Regions from separate parts of the Streptomyces sp. NPDC057616 genome, predicted to be linked through region 1. Evidence: riboswitches for the same ligand, from Rfam matches in the RefSeq annotation. Region 1 holds a riboswitch; each other region holds the start of a gene.

Evidence for each region. A riboswitch is a leader RNA that binds a small molecule or an ion and turns the genes downstream of it on or off. The one in region 1 is predicted to bind cyclic di-AMP.
Region 2: it holds a riboswitch for cyclic di-AMP, as region 1 does, so the genes downstream of both, ACFU97_RS32025 (transglycosylase family protein) here and ACFU97_RS08030 (NlpC/P60 family protein) in region 1, are expected to answer to the same signal.
Region 3: it holds a riboswitch for cyclic di-AMP, as region 1 does, so the genes downstream of both, ACFU97_RS13785 (peptidoglycan DD-metalloendopeptidase family protein) here and ACFU97_RS08030 (NlpC/P60 family protein) in region 1, are expected to answer to the same signal.
Region 4: it holds a riboswitch for cyclic di-AMP, as region 1 does, so the genes downstream of both, ACFU97_RS34470 (transglycosylase SLT domain-containing protein) here and ACFU97_RS08030 (NlpC/P60 family protein) in region 1, are expected to answer to the same signal.

The regions. Positions count from the first base shown of each region.
Region 1 is NZ_JBHVGU010000005.1:198,320-202,537, reverse strand. It holds gene pcrA (DNA helicase PcrA) at 1-558, opposite strand, end outside; gene ACFU97_RS08040 (ScyD/ScyE family protein) at 637-1,293, opposite strand; gene ACFU97_RS08035 (hypothetical protein) at 1,197-1,715, opposite strand; cyclic di-AMP (ydaO/yuaA leader) riboswitch at 1,977-2,147, shown strand; gene ACFU97_RS08030 (NlpC/P60 family protein) at 2,155-3,318, shown strand; gene ACFU97_RS08025 (tellurite resistance/C4-dicarboxylate transporter family protein) at 3,411-4,218, shown strand, end outside.
Region 2 is NZ_JBHVGU010000030.1:44,584-48,801, reverse strand. It holds gene ACFU97_RS32035 (cytochrome P450) at 1-777, opposite strand, end outside; gene ACFU97_RS32030 (transglycosylase family protein) at 981-1,964, shown strand; cyclic di-AMP (ydaO/yuaA leader) riboswitch at 2,160-2,329, shown strand; gene ACFU97_RS32025 (transglycosylase family protein) at 2,333-3,001, shown strand; gene eno (phosphopyruvate hydratase) at 3,311-4,218, shown strand, end outside.
Region 3 is NZ_JBHVGU010000009.1:183,638-187,855, reverse strand. It holds gene ACFU97_RS13790 (alpha-galactosidase) at 1-1,579, shown strand, start outside; cyclic di-AMP (ydaO/yuaA leader) riboswitch at 1,856-2,034, shown strand; gene ACFU97_RS13785 (peptidoglycan DD-metalloendopeptidase family protein) at 2,039-2,974, shown strand; gene ACFU97_RS13780 (SGNH/GDSL hydrolase family protein) at 3,244-4,029, shown strand; gene ACFU97_RS13775 (TetR/AcrR family transcriptional regulator) at 4,081-4,218, opposite strand, start outside.
Region 4 is NZ_JBHVGU010000034.1:98,361-102,578, forward strand. It holds gene ACFU97_RS34460 (FAD-dependent oxidoreductase) at 1-262, shown strand, start outside; gene ACFU97_RS34465 (HAD family hydrolase) at 395-1,201, shown strand; gene ACFU97_RS34470 (transglycosylase SLT domain-containing protein) at 1,208-1,690, opposite strand; cyclic di-AMP (ydaO/yuaA leader) riboswitch at 1,695-1,900, opposite strand; gene ACFU97_RS34475 (polyprenyl synthetase family protein) at 2,598-3,608, shown strand; gene ACFU97_RS34480 (CHRD domain-containing protein) at 3,764-4,218, shown strand, end outside.

The DNA of each region.
Region 1 (4,218 bases):
CATCAGGCGCTTGGAGTCGGCCGCGTCGTAGATCGAGAACGACGAGGTGAAGCCGAGCTTCTTCGACTCGCGGCGCAGGATGCGCACGCACGCGCTGTGGAAGGTCATCACCCACATCGCGTTCGCGCGCGGGCCGACGAGCTGCTCGACGCGCTCCTTCATCTCGCCCGCGGCCTTGTTGGTGAAGGTGATCGCGAGGACCTGGCCCGGGTGCACGCTCCGCTCGGCGAGCAGGTGGGCGATGCGGTGCGTGAGCACACGGGTCTTGCCGGAGCCGGCACCGGCCACGATGAGCAGGGGCGTGCCGGAGTGGACGACGGCCGCGCGCTGGTTCTCGTTCAGCCCGTCCAGCAGGGCGGCCGGGTCGAGGGCCGGGCGCGGGGCGCCGTCGCGGTAGTAGGCGTCCCGGTCCGGGGGCACGTCGAACTTCCCACCGAACAGATCGTCCGGAACCGGCTCCGGTACGTGCTCGTCCTCGGGCGGCGGCGGGGGCTCCTCCTCGTGGCCACGAGGGGCCTTGAGGTCCGCCAGGAAGCTGTCGTCAAAGAGGCTGCTCATCGCCTTCCGAGTCTAGGGCGCCTCACTGACAGCCCGCCGCCACCCCGGGAACTTCGCCGGATCGGGGCGGTGCGGCGCTCAGAAGCCGCTGATCCGCCGGACCTGGCCGCCCGGCGTCCTCCTGCCGTCCAGGACGGTGCCGTCACGGTCGGCGACCGACCAGGCGCAGACGTAGACCCTGCCGTCCCGCGGGCTCACGGCGAGGCCCGCCGGGAAGGGCACCTTCACCTCGGTACGCCTGCCGTGCGAGACCTTCGTCACGACGCCGGCGAAGAGCCGGCTGACGTAGAGGTCGCCGTGCCGGTTGAAGGCGACGCCGGTGATCGCGCCGAAGCCGGACTTCCAGCCGAGGATCCGGCCGCTGCGGGCGTCGACCTTCCACACGCGCGCGGTGGGCCTCGCGGGCTCGCCGTTCAGCTCGCCGACGTAGAGGTTGCCGTCGGGGCCGAGGGCCAGCGAGGGCGGGACCGCCTCGTGGTGGTCGTGGTCCTGGAAGACCGTGAAGGGGCGGGCCCTGCCGTGGCGGGAGACCTCGATCAGGTCGTTCCCGGCCGCGTCCGCGACGATCCTGCGGCCGTCGGGGAGGGCGAGGACGGCGTACGGGTTGGAGTCGACGGCTGTCTTGTGCGGGTTGTGCCTCAGCTCCACGGCGGTGACGTCGGCGGCGATCCGCGCCCTGCCCCGTTCGACGGACAGCAGCTTGCCGAGCTTGTTCCAGGGCGGCGTCGTGGGCACGCCGGTCTCCGGCGCGGCCCAGGTCTCGCCCCCCAGACGCTGCCGTGGCGGGCCGAGACGCCGTTCAGGCCGACCGCGAAGCCGCCGTCGGGCGCGCCCGCCGAGGGCAGTCCGCCCGCCAGGCGGTGGCGGTGCCAGTCGCGGCCGTCCTGGACGACCTCGGTGACCGCCGCCGTCAGGCCGACGCAGGTCGGGCCCTCGGGGCCCTGGCCGATACAGGTCCCGCCGCCCCGGCCGGCCTCGGCGACGTACAGACGGCCGTGGTCGTAGGAGAGCTGGCGCGGATCGTCGAGGCCCTTGGCGATCACGCCGACGGCCGGCTTCCCGCCGGAGTGTCCGCCCGACGCGCTCGCGGGCACGACGCCCGCGGTGGCCGCCAGGACGACCGGTGTGCCGACGACGAGTGCTGTGCGCGTTCTCATGGCCGTACCCCCTCACCCACCGCTGCACCGGCCGCGGCTGGCTGGAAATTAACGCTCGGAAGCGGGCGCACGGCGCCAGTCCGGTCAAAATACGCATAAATCCACGCAGATCATTCCGGAACGACCGCGGCACGCGACGTCCTGACCAAAGGTCACGAAAATGTATCGGGCATATCGAACATCAACCTTCACAGGGGCCACACGAGTTGGCTACGGTTCCGGGCAGGCCGTACGACCCCCACCGGCGAACGTCGCCGGGCCGCGCGGCCTCCGCCGAATCCGGTACGCCACCGTGCATCCGGAACCGGGGACCCACCGTTCCCGGGGTGAATCGGCCCGACTCCCGTACGGGGCCCGGACCGTAGGGCAAGCCTTCCGAACCACCCGCCCGAACCCGACAGCTAACCCGGTAGGCGGAACGTGGAAGGAGTCGCCTCCCTTGGCGTCGCACCGCAAGTCGCGCCCCTCAGCTTCACGCGTCGCAGGCATACGCACCCCCGCTCTCGCCACGGCCGCCCTCACCTCCGTGGCCCTGCTGTCCCAGTCGGCCAACGCCGCTCCGGTGACCGACGGCAAGCCGAGCGTGGAGGAGGTGGAGAAGAAGGTCGACGACCTCTACCGCCAGGCGGAATCGGCCACCGAGAAGTACAACGCGGCCAAGGAGAAGACCACGACGCAGCGCAAGCGCGTGGACACCCTCCTCGACGACGTCGCCAAGCGCACCCAGAAGCTCAACGACGAGCGGGAGCAGCTCGGCACCTTCGCCGCGGCCCAGTACCGCACCGGCGCCGCCGCGCCCGACACCGCGACCTTCCTGCTCGCCGACTCGCCGCAGGACTACTTCGACCAGACGCAGCTGATGGGCCGTCTGACCTCCCGTCAGAAGACCGCGGTCGACGACTACTTCACCGAGCAGTCCGCGACGATGAAGAAGCGCGAGCAGGCGTCCAAGGACCTCCAGACGCTCACCTCGACGCAGAGCGACCTGCGGACCGCCAAGTCCACGGTGCAGAAGAAGCTCTCCGACGCGCGCGAGCTGCTGTCGAAGCTGAACGCCGAGGAGAAGGCGCGGCTCGCCGCGATCCAGAAGAAGAAGGCGGAGGAGGCCGCGCGCCAGGCCGCCGAGCTGGCCAAGAAGCAGGCGGCCGAGCAGAAGGCCCAGGAGGAGGCCGCCTCCACCTCCTCCTCCGGTTCGTCCTCGGACACGGGCTCCACCTCGACCTCCAACGGCGACTCCACGTACGCGACCAAGGCCGCCAAGACGCTCGCCTTCGCCCGCGCGCAGATCGGCAAGCCGTACGTCTGGGGCGCCACCGGCCCCGACTCCTACGACTGCTCCGGGCTCACCCAGGCCGCCTGGAAGGCCGCCGGCGTCAGTCTCCCGCGCACCACCTACGACCAGGTCGACGCCGGCACCACGGTCTCCCTCACCGACGCCCAGCCGGGCGACCTGATCTTCTTCTACGACGACATCAGCCACGTCGGCATCTACATCGGCAACGGCATGATGATCCACGCCCCGAAGCCCGGCGCGTACGTCCGCGAGGAGTCGATCTACTACGCCGGCTCGTCGATCATCCACAGCGTGGTGCGGCCCGCCTGAGTCACGCGCGGGGCACTCCCCCGCACGTATTTTCCCGGGCACGCGCGCGTGCCCGCCGGGCAACACCGCTCGCGCTCCCTAGCATCGGCCCCATGTCCGGCCCTACCTCCTTCCGCGCCTGGTGGGCGCAGCGTCCGCCGGCGGCCGGAGCCGCCGTGATGGCGACCGGCATCGTGTCGGTCGGACTGCATCTGACGGCGCACGAGGTGCTGTCGCGCATCGCCCTGGTCCTGGCCTGTGCGGCCTGGCTGGGGCTGGCGGCGGACTTCGGTGTGCGTCTGGCGCGGGAGCGGGAACGGTGGTGGGCGGACGCGCGCAGGCCGCAGTCGCTCACCGCGGTCGCGGCGACCACCGTGCTCGGGACCCGGTTCTCCCTCGCCGGCCTGCCGACCCTGGCCGAGACCCTGCTCGCGCTGGCGGCCGTGCTGTGGCCGCTGCTGCTGGTCGAGGTCGTACGGAACTGGCAGCGCCGTATGCCGGGTTCGGTGTTCCTGTGCTGCGTGGCCACGGAGGGGCTCGCGGTGCTCGGCGCCACGCTCGCCGGGGCCGAGGCGACGGCCTGGCTCGCGCACACCGCGCTCGTGCTGTTCGGCCTCGGGCTCGTCCTCTACGGCTTCGCCCTGTCCCGTTTCGACCTGCGGCAGGTGACGGAGGGGCAGGGGGACCACTGGTTGGCGGGCGGCGCGCTCGCCATCTCGGCGCTCGCCGGGTCCAAGCTCCTCGCCGCGGACAGTGCGCGCCTCTACCTGTGGAACGACGACGACCGCGGCGTCCTGCGCTTCGTCACCTCGGCCCTGCTCGTGCTCGACCTCGCCTGGTACGCCGTGCTGCTCGTCGCCGAGGCGGCCCGGCCGCGGCTGGACTACGACGCGCGCCGCTGGGCGACCGTGTTCCCGCTCG
Region 2 (4,218 bases), on a different contig from region 1:
CAGCAGCGCGTACATGCCGTTGCCGATGAGGTTGATGGTCGTCTCGAAGCCGGCGAACAGGAGCACGAAGCACATCGCGGCGGCCTCGTTCTCGGTGAGGTGCTCGCCGTGGTCGGAGGCGCGGATGAGGCCGGAGATCAGGTCCTCGCCGAGGTCGCCGCGCTTGCGGTGGATGAGCTCCGCGAGATAGCCGCGGATCTTCTTCACCGAGCGGGCGACCCCGCCGCGCGGTCCGCCGCCGTGCCGGATCATCATCCCCGCCCAGTCCCGGAAGTCGTCCTGGTCCTCGCGCGGCACCCCGAGCAGGTCGCAGATGGCGTGGATGGGCAGGGGGAAGGCGAACTCGTGGATCAGGTCGGCCTCGCCCCGCGCCGCGAACCGGTCGATGAGGTCGTCCGTCAACTCCTGCACCCGGGGCGTGAACTCGGCCACCCGGCGCGGGGTGAACGCCTTGGAGACGAGACGGCGCAGCCGGGTGTGGTCCGGCGGGTCGATGTTGAGCAGATGCGTCATCAGGTTGGCGCTGCGCTCGCCCGGGATGCCGGTCCGGCTCTTGCCCTGCGCGTCCTCGGCGTGGTGGTCGGGGTTCTTCGACAGCCGCCCGTCGGCGAGCGCCTGACGTGCGTCGGCGTAGCGGGTGACCAGCCACGCCTCGACCCCGCTGGGCAGCTTCGTCCGGTGGACGGGGGAGTGCTCGCGCAGCCAGGCGTAGGCCGGATAAGGGTCCGAGGCGAACTCCCAGGTGAAGAGTTCGGGTGCGGAGTTCGGGACGTTCACGGCACGACGGTATCGGGACCGGCCGGCGCTCGCGCCGCCGCCTTGAACCGGTCAAAGATGACACGCCTTCAACTATGTGATCTTCACGTGATCTACGCGGCATTAACTTGTGACAAGTGATCGTCAGCCGATACGTTCACCCACCAGTGCGCTGCCCAGATCCTGCGCCGCGCCGGTCAATGCTGTCTCCGAAAGGCCTCTGCATGCTCTCCGGGAACGGTCGACACCGTCGCCCCCGTCAGGCTCCCGCCATCATCGTCGCGGCCGGGGTGACCGGCTCCGCGATCGCCATCCCGCTGCTCGCCGCATCCGGCGCGAGCGCCGCCGACGGCGGCAGCACCTGGGACAAGGTGGCGCAGTGCGAGACCGGCGGAGCCTGGAGCCAGGACAGCGGCAACGGTCTCTACGGCGGCCTGCAGCTGAGCCAGGACGACTGGGACAAGTACGGCGGTCTCGACTACGCGACCCGGCCCGACCTCGCCAGCCGCAACCAGCAGATAGCCGTCGCCCAGAAGGTCCTGGCGGACCAGGGCGTGGGCGCGTTCCGCACCTGCGGCCTGACCACCGGGCTGAGCAAGGACTCCGACTCGGCGGACATCGACACCGGGGTGCTGGGCGGCGGCAGTGACTCGTCCGACTCCGGCGACTCCGGCAGCTCCTTCGGTCTGTCCAACTCCTCGGGCAACTCCTCGTCCGACTCCTCCGGTGAGTCGTCTTCGTCGGATTCGTCCGGCGGTTCCCTCCTGGACTCGTCCTCCAGCCCGTCCCCCTCGACCTCCACCGACAAGACGGACAACTCGGCCGAATCTACTGCATCTGCCTCGCCGTCCGACTCCCCGTCCCGTCGCGTCCCGAGCGCCTCGCAGGGGGGCGAAAGCTCCCCCACCGAGCGGGCGAAGACGGACGACTCGGACAACTCGCAGCAGTCCGCGGGCTCTTGGAGTCTGGTCGACACCGGTGCGCTCGGCAGCGGCCGTCATCGCGGCGCGAGCGCCGACGAGACCGAGACCGACGGCCACGCGGCCGGCACCTACACCGTCCGCGCCGGCGACACCCTCGCGTCCATCGCCGACTCCCGTGACGTGCGCGGCGGATGGCGCGCGCTCTACGACGCGAACAAGAAGGCCATCGGCAGCGACCCGAACCAGATCTCGGCCGGTCAGACCCTGCGTCTCGGTAGCGAATAGGGCGAAAATTAACGGGAGTTCACGTCACATTTCGCCGCGGAATGTCCGGTTTGGTGAAAGTGTGGGATGAGTCTCAGAAGCCCTGATCGTCTTTGAATTTCCGCGGATCGCGTGTCTACGGTCTACACCGCTCGTCAACACGAGCCCCGTCTGCCGCAACGCCGAATCCTGCCAGCGGCCGTACGGGAACAGTCGTCGCGTCATGCGCCGTAGGCAGGAGCGGGGGACCCAAGGTAAGTGCCCCACCGGGAAGTTGCCGGTGGCGGCTTGGGGTGTAGCCGTGCCGAGCGAGAGCGAGGCACGACCGGGCAACTCAACCGGCCCGAACCCGACAGCTCACCTCGCAGGCGTCGGTGAGGGGATCAACCATGCTGTTTTCCCGCCAGGGCAAGCACCGTCGTCCTTCCAAGGCCACCAGGGCCGCCGCGTTCGCCGGCCTCACCGGTGTCGCCATCGCCGCCCCGCTGATGGCAGCGGGCAACGCCTCCGCCGCGACCGCCTCCGAGTGGGACAAGGTCGCCCAGTGCGAGTCGGGCGGCAACTGGTCCATCAACACCGGCAACGGCTACTACGGCGGTCTGCAGTTCTCCGCCTCCACCTGGGCCGCGTACGGCGGCACCGCCTACGCCCCGCAGGCCAACCAGGCCAGCAAGGCGCAGCAGATAGCCGTCGCCGAGAAGGTTCTCGCCGCCCAGGGCAAGGGCGCCTGGCCGGTCTGCGGCACGGGCCTGTCCGGCGCCGCCTACAACGGCGCCGCCGCCTCGAAGCCGAGCACCACCACCCACTCCGAGTCGCAGGCCGCCTCCCGCTCCTCCGAGCGCCCGGCCGCGAAGTCGCAGAAGACCGTCACCACCCCGACCGGCAAGAAGGTCAAGAAGGGCGACGGCGAGTACAAGGTCGTCAAGGGCGACACCCTGAGCTCCATCGCCACCAAGCACCACGTGGCCGGCGGCTGGTCGAAGCTGTTCAAGCTGAACAAGGACATCGTCCAGGACGCCAACCTGATCTACCCGGGCCAGCAGCTGCACCTCAAGTGACAGCGGGCCGGTAGCCGGACCACAGCGCCCTGACAGCCGTGTCCTCCAGCATGGAGGACACGTGAGGGGCCGCCCCCGTCCCCACGGTCTCCCCGCCTCGGTGCGTGTTCCCCCGTACGCACCGGGGCGGGGTTCTTTCGTGCGCGTGCGCGCGTGCTTTCGTGCGGGTTTTTGTTCCGTTCGGAAACAATTTACTCTCGGTTCTGCTCAAGGGGTGGGCGACCGGCTGGCCGATCGGCCCCGGGCGGTTAGGCTCGTCTCGCAGAGCCACCGCGCTACTGCCGTAGCCGCGTCACATCCATGAAGGAGATGCTCGTGCCGTCCATCGACGTCGTCGTAGCCCGGGAAATCCTGGACTCCCGAGGCAACCCCACGGTCGAGGTCGAGGTCGGCCTCGACGACGGCAGCACGGGTCGTGCCGCCGTCCCGTCCGGCGCCTCCACGGGCGCCTTCGAGGCCATCGAGCTCCGCGACGGCGACCCCAACCGCTACCAGGGCAAGGGTGTCGAGAAGGCCGTCCTCGCCGTGATCGAGCAGATCGGCCCGGAGCTGGTCGGCTACGACGCCACCGAGCAGCGCCTGATCGACCAGGCGATGTTCGACCTGGACGCCACCGACAACAAGGGCTCGCTCGGCGCCAACGCCATCCTCGGCGTCTCCCTGGCCGTCGCCCACGCCGCCTCCGAGGCCAGCGACCTCCCGCTCTTCCGCTACCTCGGCGGCCCGAACGCGCACCTGCTCCCCGTGCCGATGATGAACATCCTGAACGGCGGCTCGCACGCCGACTCCAACGTGGACATCCAGGAGTTCATGATCGCCCCGATCGGCGCGGAGTCCTTCTCCGAGGCGCTGCGCTGGGGCACCGAGGTCTACCACACCCTCAAGAAGGTGCTGAAGAGCAAGGGCCTGGCCACCGGCCTCGGCGACGAGGGCGGCTTCGCCCCGAACCTCGGCTCCAACCGCGAGGCCCTGGACCTCATCCTCGAGGCCATCAAGGAAGCCGGTTACGCCCCCGGCGAGCAGATCGCCCTCGCGCTCGACGTCGCCGCCTCCGAGTTCTACAAGGACGGCAAGTACCTCTTCGAGGGCAAGGAGCGCTCCGCCGCCGAGATGACGGAGTACTACGAGGAGCTCGTGGCGGCCTACCCGCTCGTCTCCGTCGAGGACCCGCTGTTCGAGGACGACTGGGCCGGCTGGAAGGTCCTCACCGACAAGCT
Region 3 (4,218 bases), on a different contig from region 1:
CGGACGCTGGGCCGCCGAGTCCCGGCTGACCGCCTCACCCCTCACCTACGGCGAGAAGGTCATCGGCAGCCGCCGCGGCCACACCGGGCACCAGCACCTGCCCTGGGTCGCCCTGGACACCGACGCGACCGAGGAGCACGGCGAGGTCTACGGCTGCGCGCTGGGCTGGTCCGGCTCCTGGCGGATCGCGGTGGCGCAGCTGCCGGACGCGCGCGTGCAGATCACCGGCGGCGCCGGACACGACGACTCCGGGCTGCTGCGCCTGGCGGCGGGGGAGTCGTACACCACACCCGTCTTCGCCGGCCTGTGGAGCGACGGCGGCTTCGGCGGCGCGAGCCGCGCCTGGCACGCCTACCAGCGCGCGTACGTGATCCCGGACGCGGACCGGGACCGCCCGGTGCTGTTCAACTCCTGGGAGGCCACGGAGTTCGACATCACCGAGGAGCAGCAGTCGGCGCTCGCCCGGCGGGCCGCCGCGATCGGCGTCGAGCTGTTCGTCGTCGACGACGGCTGGTTCGGCAGGCGCACCAGTGACCGGGCCGGGCTCGGCGACTGGACGCCCAACCCGGACCGCTTCCCGAAGGGGCTCGGACCCCTCGCGGAGTATGTGCACGCCCTCGGGATGCAGTTCGGCATCTGGGTCGAGCCCGAGATGGTCAACCCGGACAGCGACCTGTACCGCGAGCACCCCGACTGGGTCCAGTTCCAGCCGGGACGAAAGCGGACGGAACTGCGCAATCAGCTCGTACTGAACCTGGCCCGCGAAGACGTCCAGGAGTACCTGTGGCAGCAGCTCGACACGCTGCTGTCCAGCGCCCCGATCGACTACGTGAAGTGGGACTTCAACCGCGCCTTCACCGACGCGGGCTGGCCCGGCGAGCCGTATCCGCAGCGGCTGTGGACCGACCATGTCCACGCGCTGTACGCCCTGTTGGACCGGCTGCGCGCGGCCCACCCCGGTGTCGCCTTCGAGTCCTGCTCGGGCGGCGGCGGCCGTATCGACCTCGGGATCATGAGCCGTACGGACCAGGTGTGGACCTCCGACAACACCGACCCGCTGGACCGGCTCGCCATCCAGCACGGCTTCAGCCAGATCCACCCCGCGCGCGTGATGGCCGCCTGGGTCACCGACAGCCCCAACACCCAGCTCAACGGCCGCGTCAGCTCGCTGCGCTTCCGGTTCGTCAGCTCCATGGCCGGCGTGCTCGGAGTCGGCGGCGACCTGACCCGCTGGAGCGAGGAGGAGCTGGCCGAGGCGGGGGAGTGGGTCGCCCTCTACAAGGAGATCCGGCCCCTGGTGCAGCACGGCGACCTCCATCGGCTTCGCCCGCCGGCGGGCGGTCTGAGTGCGGTGCAGTACGTGCGCGGGGACGACGCGGTCGTCCTGGCCTGGCTCCAGGCGCAGAGCCACGGTGAACCCGTGCCCGCGTTGCGGCTCAAGGGCCTTGACCCGACAGCGGCGTACGAATGCCTCGAAACGGGCGAAATCCTTAGGGGCGCCGTCCTCCTGCACCACGGACTGCGCACCGGACTGCGCGGCGATCTGGACGCGGCCGTCTTCCGACTGCGCCGCATCTGAGCGATGTGTCCGTATTGGCCGAACTCGCTCCGGAATAAGGCCTCCTGGCGGTAAGGCGCGTGAGGAGCGTCATATCCGTGACCGACCGTGGTCCGTCATGTTCACGTAATTCACGTGCTTCACAAGGGAATTCGACCGGCAAGACGCTCCCGTAATCCACACAGGGTCACCACTATTTCCCATTAAGGATCAACGGAAACGCTTTCCCGGGGAACCGTCACTTGTCCCTTTGCGTCTTCGTCGCTTACGTTCGCCACCGATCCGGACGGACGCCCAATCCTGCCGCCGCCCGGTGCCCGCACAACTCACCCGTGAACGGCAGGAACGGGGGACCCACAGGTTTGACCGCCTGTTCCGGTCTCCGGAACGGCTTGGGGTAAAGCCGCGTCAAACGCGCGGCCGGGCATCTCCAGCTCGCACCCGACAGCTCACCTCGTAGGCGCCGGAGAGGAATTCGTCATGCCCGCGAAGGGTAAGCACCGCCGTCCGAAGTCCCTGCGCTTCACCCGCACCATCGCCGTCGCCGGAACCGGTGGCGCCGCGCTCGCGCTGCCGCTCATGGGTGCCACCGGCGCCCACGCCGCCACCGCGGACTCCGTTTCCCAGTCGGTTTCGCAAAAGGCCGTCCAGTCCCTTCCGGGTGCCGAGAAGAAGGCCACCGAGAAGAAGAGTGCCGCGCATCACAACGGCGTTCGGACCTACTCGGTGCGGTCCGGCGACTATCTCGCGAAGATCGCCGACGAGCAGCACGTGTCCGGTGGCTGGAAGAAGATCTACTCGGACAACCGCCAGGCCGTCGGCGACGACCCGTCGCTGATCCACCCGGGCCTGAAGCTCACGCTCGGCGAGAAGGCGGCGCCGAGCGCCACCAAGTCCTCGGCCGCCCCGAAGGCCTCCGCCAAGAAGCCGGCGGTCAAGAAGTCGGCCGTCAAGAAGTCGACGGCGAAGAAGACCACCGCGACGCAGGCCTCCGAGACCACCGGCAGCGGCTTCACCCTCCCGGTGAACAGCTCCGCCATCGGCACCGGCTACAAGGTGGCCGGCAGCATGTGGTCCAGCGGCTACCACACCGGCGTCGACTTCGTCGTCCCGACCGGCACCACCGTCAAGGCGGTCGGCACGGGCACGGTCGTCTCCGCCGGCTGGGGCGGCGCGTACGGCAACCAGGTCATCATCAAGCTGGCCGACGGCCACTACGCGCAGTACGGCCACCTGTCCCAGATATCCGTCTCGGCCGGCCAGGCCGTGACCGCGGGCCAGCAGCTCGGCCTCTCCGGCGCGACCGGCAACGTGACCGGCCCGCACCTGCACTTCGAGATCCGCACCACGCCGAACTACGGCTCCGACGTGGACCCGGTCTCCTACCTCCGCTCGAAGGGCGTCACCGTCGGCTGACACCCCCCGCAGCAACCTGCCTGACACGCTGCCGAAGGCCGGACCTCGATCCCCGGGTCCGGCCTTCGGTATGTCCGCGCACAGGTACGGCAGTTGAGACGGCAACAGCCTGGGCCGGCCGGTTATTCCGCCCTTGGTCAATACTTTAGAAGTGTCTTATCTCACCGCTCGTCAACCCCTTCCGGCGCTTTCTTACGGTCGCGTAGGTCACATTCGAAGGTGGATCATCGGTCGATGTGGCAGACGATTCGAAGAGTGACAGCAGAGCAGTGATCGGGTCGTACGTTGCGGTGGGGGACAGCTTCACCGAGGGCGTCGGCGACCCCGGCCCCGACGGGGCGTTCGTCGGCTGGGCCGACCGTTTCGCGGTGCTCCTTGCGGACCGCCGACCCGAGGGCGACTTCGGCTACACGAACCTGGCGGTGCGCGGGAAGCTGCTCGACCAGATCGTGGCGGACCAGGTCCCCCAGGCGATCGCCCTGAAGCCGGAGCTGGTCTCCTTCTGCGCGGGCGGCAACGACATCATCCGGCCCGGCACCGACCCCGACGAGGTCGCCGAGCGCTTCGAGCGGGCCGTCGTCCGGCTCACCGAAGCCGCCGGCACCGTCATGGTGACCACCGGGTTCGACACCCGGGGCGTGCCCGTGCTCAAGCACCTGCGCGGCAAGATCGCCACCTACAACGGCCATGTCCGCGCCATCGCCGACCGGTACGGCTGCCCGGTGCTCGACCTGTGGTCCCTCAAGACCGTCCAGGACCGCCGGGCCTGGGACGGCGACCGGCTGCACCTCTCGCCCGAGGGGCACACGCGCGTGGCGCTGCGCGCCGGGCAGGTCCTCGGCCTCGACGTGCCGGCCGACCCGGACCAGCCCTGGCCGCCGCTCCCGCACCGCGGCGCCCTCGAGATCCGCCGGGACGACGTGCACTGGGCGCGCGAGTACCTGGTGCCGTGGATCGGCCGCCGGCTGCGCGGCGAGTCCTCCGGCGACCACGTCACCGCCAAGGGCGCGCTGTCGCCCGACGACATCAAGATGCGGATCTCCAAGGTGGCTTGAGCCCGCCCGGGTCCGGCAGGACGACGGTGAGCCCCCGCCGCGGGCGGGGGCTCAGCGCTCGGAGGCCGTCAACGCCGCGCGTTCCAGGCCCAGTTCGCGCGCCAGCGCGTCGTCCACCCACTCCTGTGCCCGCGCCCGGGAGATGGCACCGGCGTACGACGTCATCTGCACGGCGAGCCCGTCCAGCAG
Region 4 (4,218 bases), on a different contig from region 1:
GTCCGCGGACCATGTGATCGCGGCCACCGGCTACCGGGTCGACATCGCGGCGATGGACTTCCTCGGGCACGAGCTGCGCACCCGTCTGGCGGTCAGCCGGGGCACGCCCCGGCTGGGCGCGGGATACGTCTCCTCGGAGCCGGGTCTGTACTTCACCGGCCTGCCGGCGGCGGCGTCGTACGGCCCGGTGATGCGTTTCGTGTGCGGCACGGAGTTCGCCTCGCCGAGGCTGACCGCGCACCTGGCGTCGGCTCATGGGTAGACCGGGGCCCGGGAGACCGGGCGAGGACGAAGGACCGGCCGGGGCGCGGGAGTTGGGTGGGCGGCGCGGCGGGTACCGTGGTCGTCCGGTTCGCGATGAGTCGGTGGCGCGTCCGGTCCGTATTCTCTGATCATGGCCGCACCCACCGCATATGCACTCATCGCCACCGACCTGGACGGCACGCTGCTGAGAGGCGACGACACGCTGTCCGACCGGTCCCTCGCCGCGCTCGCGCGGGTGGCCGAGGCCGGCGCCCGGCACCTGGTCGTGACGGGCCGCCCGGCCCCCAGAGTGCGGCCGCTCCTCGACATCCTGGGCAGCACGGGGCTCGCGGTGTGCGGACAGGGCGCGCAGGTGTACGACGCCGGCGCGGACCGTCTGCTGTGGTCCGTCACGCTGGACCGGGAGCTGGCGGAGACGGCCCTCGGCAAGATCGAGGCGGAGGTGGGACAGGTGTACGCGGCCGTCGACCAGGACGGCGTGGACGGGCTCACGCTGATCGAGCCCGGCTACCTGATGCCGCACCCCACGCTGCCGGCCGTACGGGTCGACCGGCGCGACGACCTGTGGTGCGCGCCCATCAGCAAGGTGCTGCTGCGCCATCCCGACCTGTCCGACGACGAGTTGGCGGCGACGGCGCGCTCGGTGGTGGGCTCACTGGCCACGGTCACCATGTCGGGACCCGGAACCGTCGAACTCCAGCCATGCGGCATCACCAAGGCGACCGGTCTCGCCCTGGCCGCCGCGCACCTGGGGCTCGGGTCGCTGGAGACGATCGCCTTCGGCGACATGCCCAACGACATCCCGATGTTCGACTGGGCGGCGCACGGCGTCGCCATGGCCAACGCCCATCCGGAACTCAAGGCGGTGGCCGACGAGGTCACCTTGTCGAACGAGGACGACGGCATCGCCGTCGTCCTCGAGCGACTGCTGTGGTAGGAGCCTTTAGTAGGCGCCGTAGACGTTGTCGATCGACCCGTAGCGCGCGGCCGCGTACTTGCAGGCGGCGGTGATGTTGGCGACCGGGTCGTACGGGTTCATCAGCGTGCCGGGCACGTGGTAGGCGAGGAAGGTCGGGTCGATGACCTGGAGCAGACCCTTGGAGGGCGTGCCGGCGAGCGCGTTCGAGTCCCAATTGTTGATGGCGGCGGGGTTGCCCGAGGACTCGCGCATGATGTTGCGGTAGATGCCGTCGTACGAGCCGGGGATGCCGTGCTGCGCCATGACCTGCAGGGAGGCCCGGATCCAGCCGTCGAGGTTGTCGGTGTAGCCCATGGAGGTCGCGGTGAGCGTCGTCGGCGTGGCCGCCGAGGCGCTGGTGGCGCCGATGACCGGCAGGGCGAGGACGGCGGCACCGGTGCCGAGGACGGCGAGCTTGCGGGCCAGGCGGGAGTTCTTGGGACGACGGTGCTGAGCGGCAGCGGACATGGGGGATTCCTCTCCGGCGCCTGCGAGGTGAGCTGTCGGGTTCGGGCGGGAGCGGCCCGGCCGCGCGGCCTTGCGGCGGCGCGGCTTCACCCCGAGCCGGTCCGGGGCAATGCCCGGTCCGGCGACTTACCTGGGTCCCCCGCTCCTGCCGTGCGAGTGAGTTGGTCGATGGGTCGGCCGGGCTGCGGCAGGATTCGGCGTCTGCCCGACTGGCCGGGAACGTATGCGAGAGCACATGTCCGGAACAAGTGCCGGATTCACAGACCATGCCTATTGACCTTGGTCTGAGGTTTATGGGGCACTTGATCCTTTGCTGCTGCCAATCCTCAACTCGTATGCGGACGACGGAAGAACGGAGGCAGCTGATGGACCGTCGGGCCGAGGGTCGACGTGACCCAACTCACTGGCATCCGCAAGAGTGGCAAATCGGGCAATGGGGCCAACTCATGTTCAAACAGCCGCCCGTGAGGAACGCCGGCCTCAAGTCCGTTGGCAGGGACCCTTTTCGGCCTAGGGGCAGATCGCTCATTGAAGGCGAAAAACGGACGAATCAGGGTCGGTGATCTTCGGTCGCAGGATTGCATGTCCGCCGGGGCGGAACCCCACATGTGGTGCAGATCGTTCCCATGGCGGCCGTCCTCTGGAGGGGTGATGTCACGAGCGTCTACGGGACACGGGCCGCCGCCTCCCGCCGGACCGGCCGGCACGCCGATAGACAAGTCGATAGATATCCACTCATATGAGGCGATCAAAAACATAGCGGTCGTGATCCGATACCGCCCGTGGTGGACGGGTGGGCGGCATGGGTGATCGAAAGGTGACCGGATACGCTGACTTGAGTGATGGCAGCGACCTATCGACAAACCGCGTGAACCGCAGGTAGACACCAGCAGACAGGAGACCCCTCGTGACCGTCGTCGGGCCGTTCGGGCTGAGCGTGCGGGACCAGGCTCTGGAAGCCGATGTCCAGGCCGGATTGGCGGCTGTCGAGGAGGGTTTGCTCGAAGCCACCAAGAGTGAGGTCCCCTTCATCACGGAGGCCGCCCAGCACCTGGTGCGGGCGGGTGGCAAGCGGTTCCGCCCCTTGCTGGTGATGCTCGCCGCGCAGTTCGGCGACCCGTACGCGCCGGGTGTCGTGCCCTCGGCCGTGGTGGTGGAGCTGACCCACCTGGCGACGCTGTACCACGACGACGTGATGGACGAGGCCGCCGTGCGGCGCGGCGTGGACAGCGCCAACGCCCGCTGGGGCAACTCGGTCGCGGTCCTCACCGGCGACTTCCTCTTCGCGCGGGCCTCGCACATCCTGGCCGACCTCGGGCCCGAGGCGGTCCGGGTGCAGGCCGAGGCGTTCGAGCGGCTGGTCACCGGGCAGATCCTGGAGACGGCGGGGCCGCAGGACGGGCGGGACCCGGTCGATCACTACCTGGACGTGCTGGGCGGCAAGACCGGCTCGCTGGTGGCCGTCTCCTGCCGCTTCGGGGCGATGATGTCGGGCGCCGACGAGACGGTCGTGGACGTGCTGACGCAGTACGGCGAGCGGCTGGGCGTCGCCTTCCAGCTGGCGGACGACGTGCTGGACATCGCGTCCGAGTCGCGCGAGTCCGGCAAGACACCGGGGACCGACCTGCGCGAGGGCATCCCCACCCTGCCCGTGCTGCGGCTGCGGGAGCGGGCGGCGCGGCTGGGGCTGGCCGAGGACATCGCCCTGTGCGAGCTGCTGGACTCCGACCTGAGCGATGACGCGCGCCTCGAGGAGGCGCTGGCCGGGCTGCGGGCGCACCCCGCGCTGGAGCAGGCCCGCCGCGACACCGTGCGCTATGCCGAGGACGCCCGCGCCGCGCTGGCCCCGCTGACGGAGTGCGACGCGAAGCTGGCGCTGATGGAGATGTGCGACGCGGTGGTGCACCGGGCCGGCTGAGCCGTCCCCGGCGGCGCAGGACACCGTCCACCCGAGTTGTGATACAGGTCACAACTCTGGACTGAGTCCAATCTGAGATCCCTTCCGTAGTCATACACAGAAGGCCGACGCAGGGGGTGTCGGCCGGCCTACGGGGAGAAAACAACATCATGGGCATGAATACGACGTTTTCGAAGCGCCGTAAGAGCCTGATCGTCACCGCTGTCGCGGTGGCCGCCGCCGGCGGTGTCGCCGCCGCGGTGATTCCCGCCTTCGCCGCCTCGGGCGCCCGCGCCGACCACGCGGGGCACGCCGGCGGCATGGGCGGGGAGAGCATCGTGAGCCAGAGCGGGACCGTGTCCGGTGGCACCGGGGGAACCCTCCTCGCCACCAGCCTCCGGGGAGCCAACGAGGTTCCCGTCGCGGGCGGACCGGCCGTCGGGGACAAGGACGGCGCCGCACTGGAGTTCATCAAGGTGAAGGGGGACAAGGTGTCCGTGGCCGTGACCTGGCGCGGCACCGGCAGGCCCACCATGCTCCACATCCACCAGGGCGCCAAGGGCACCAACGGCGGCGTCAAGGTCGACTTCACCGGCCTGCTGAAGGACAGCAGGCGGCACAGCGTCGTCGG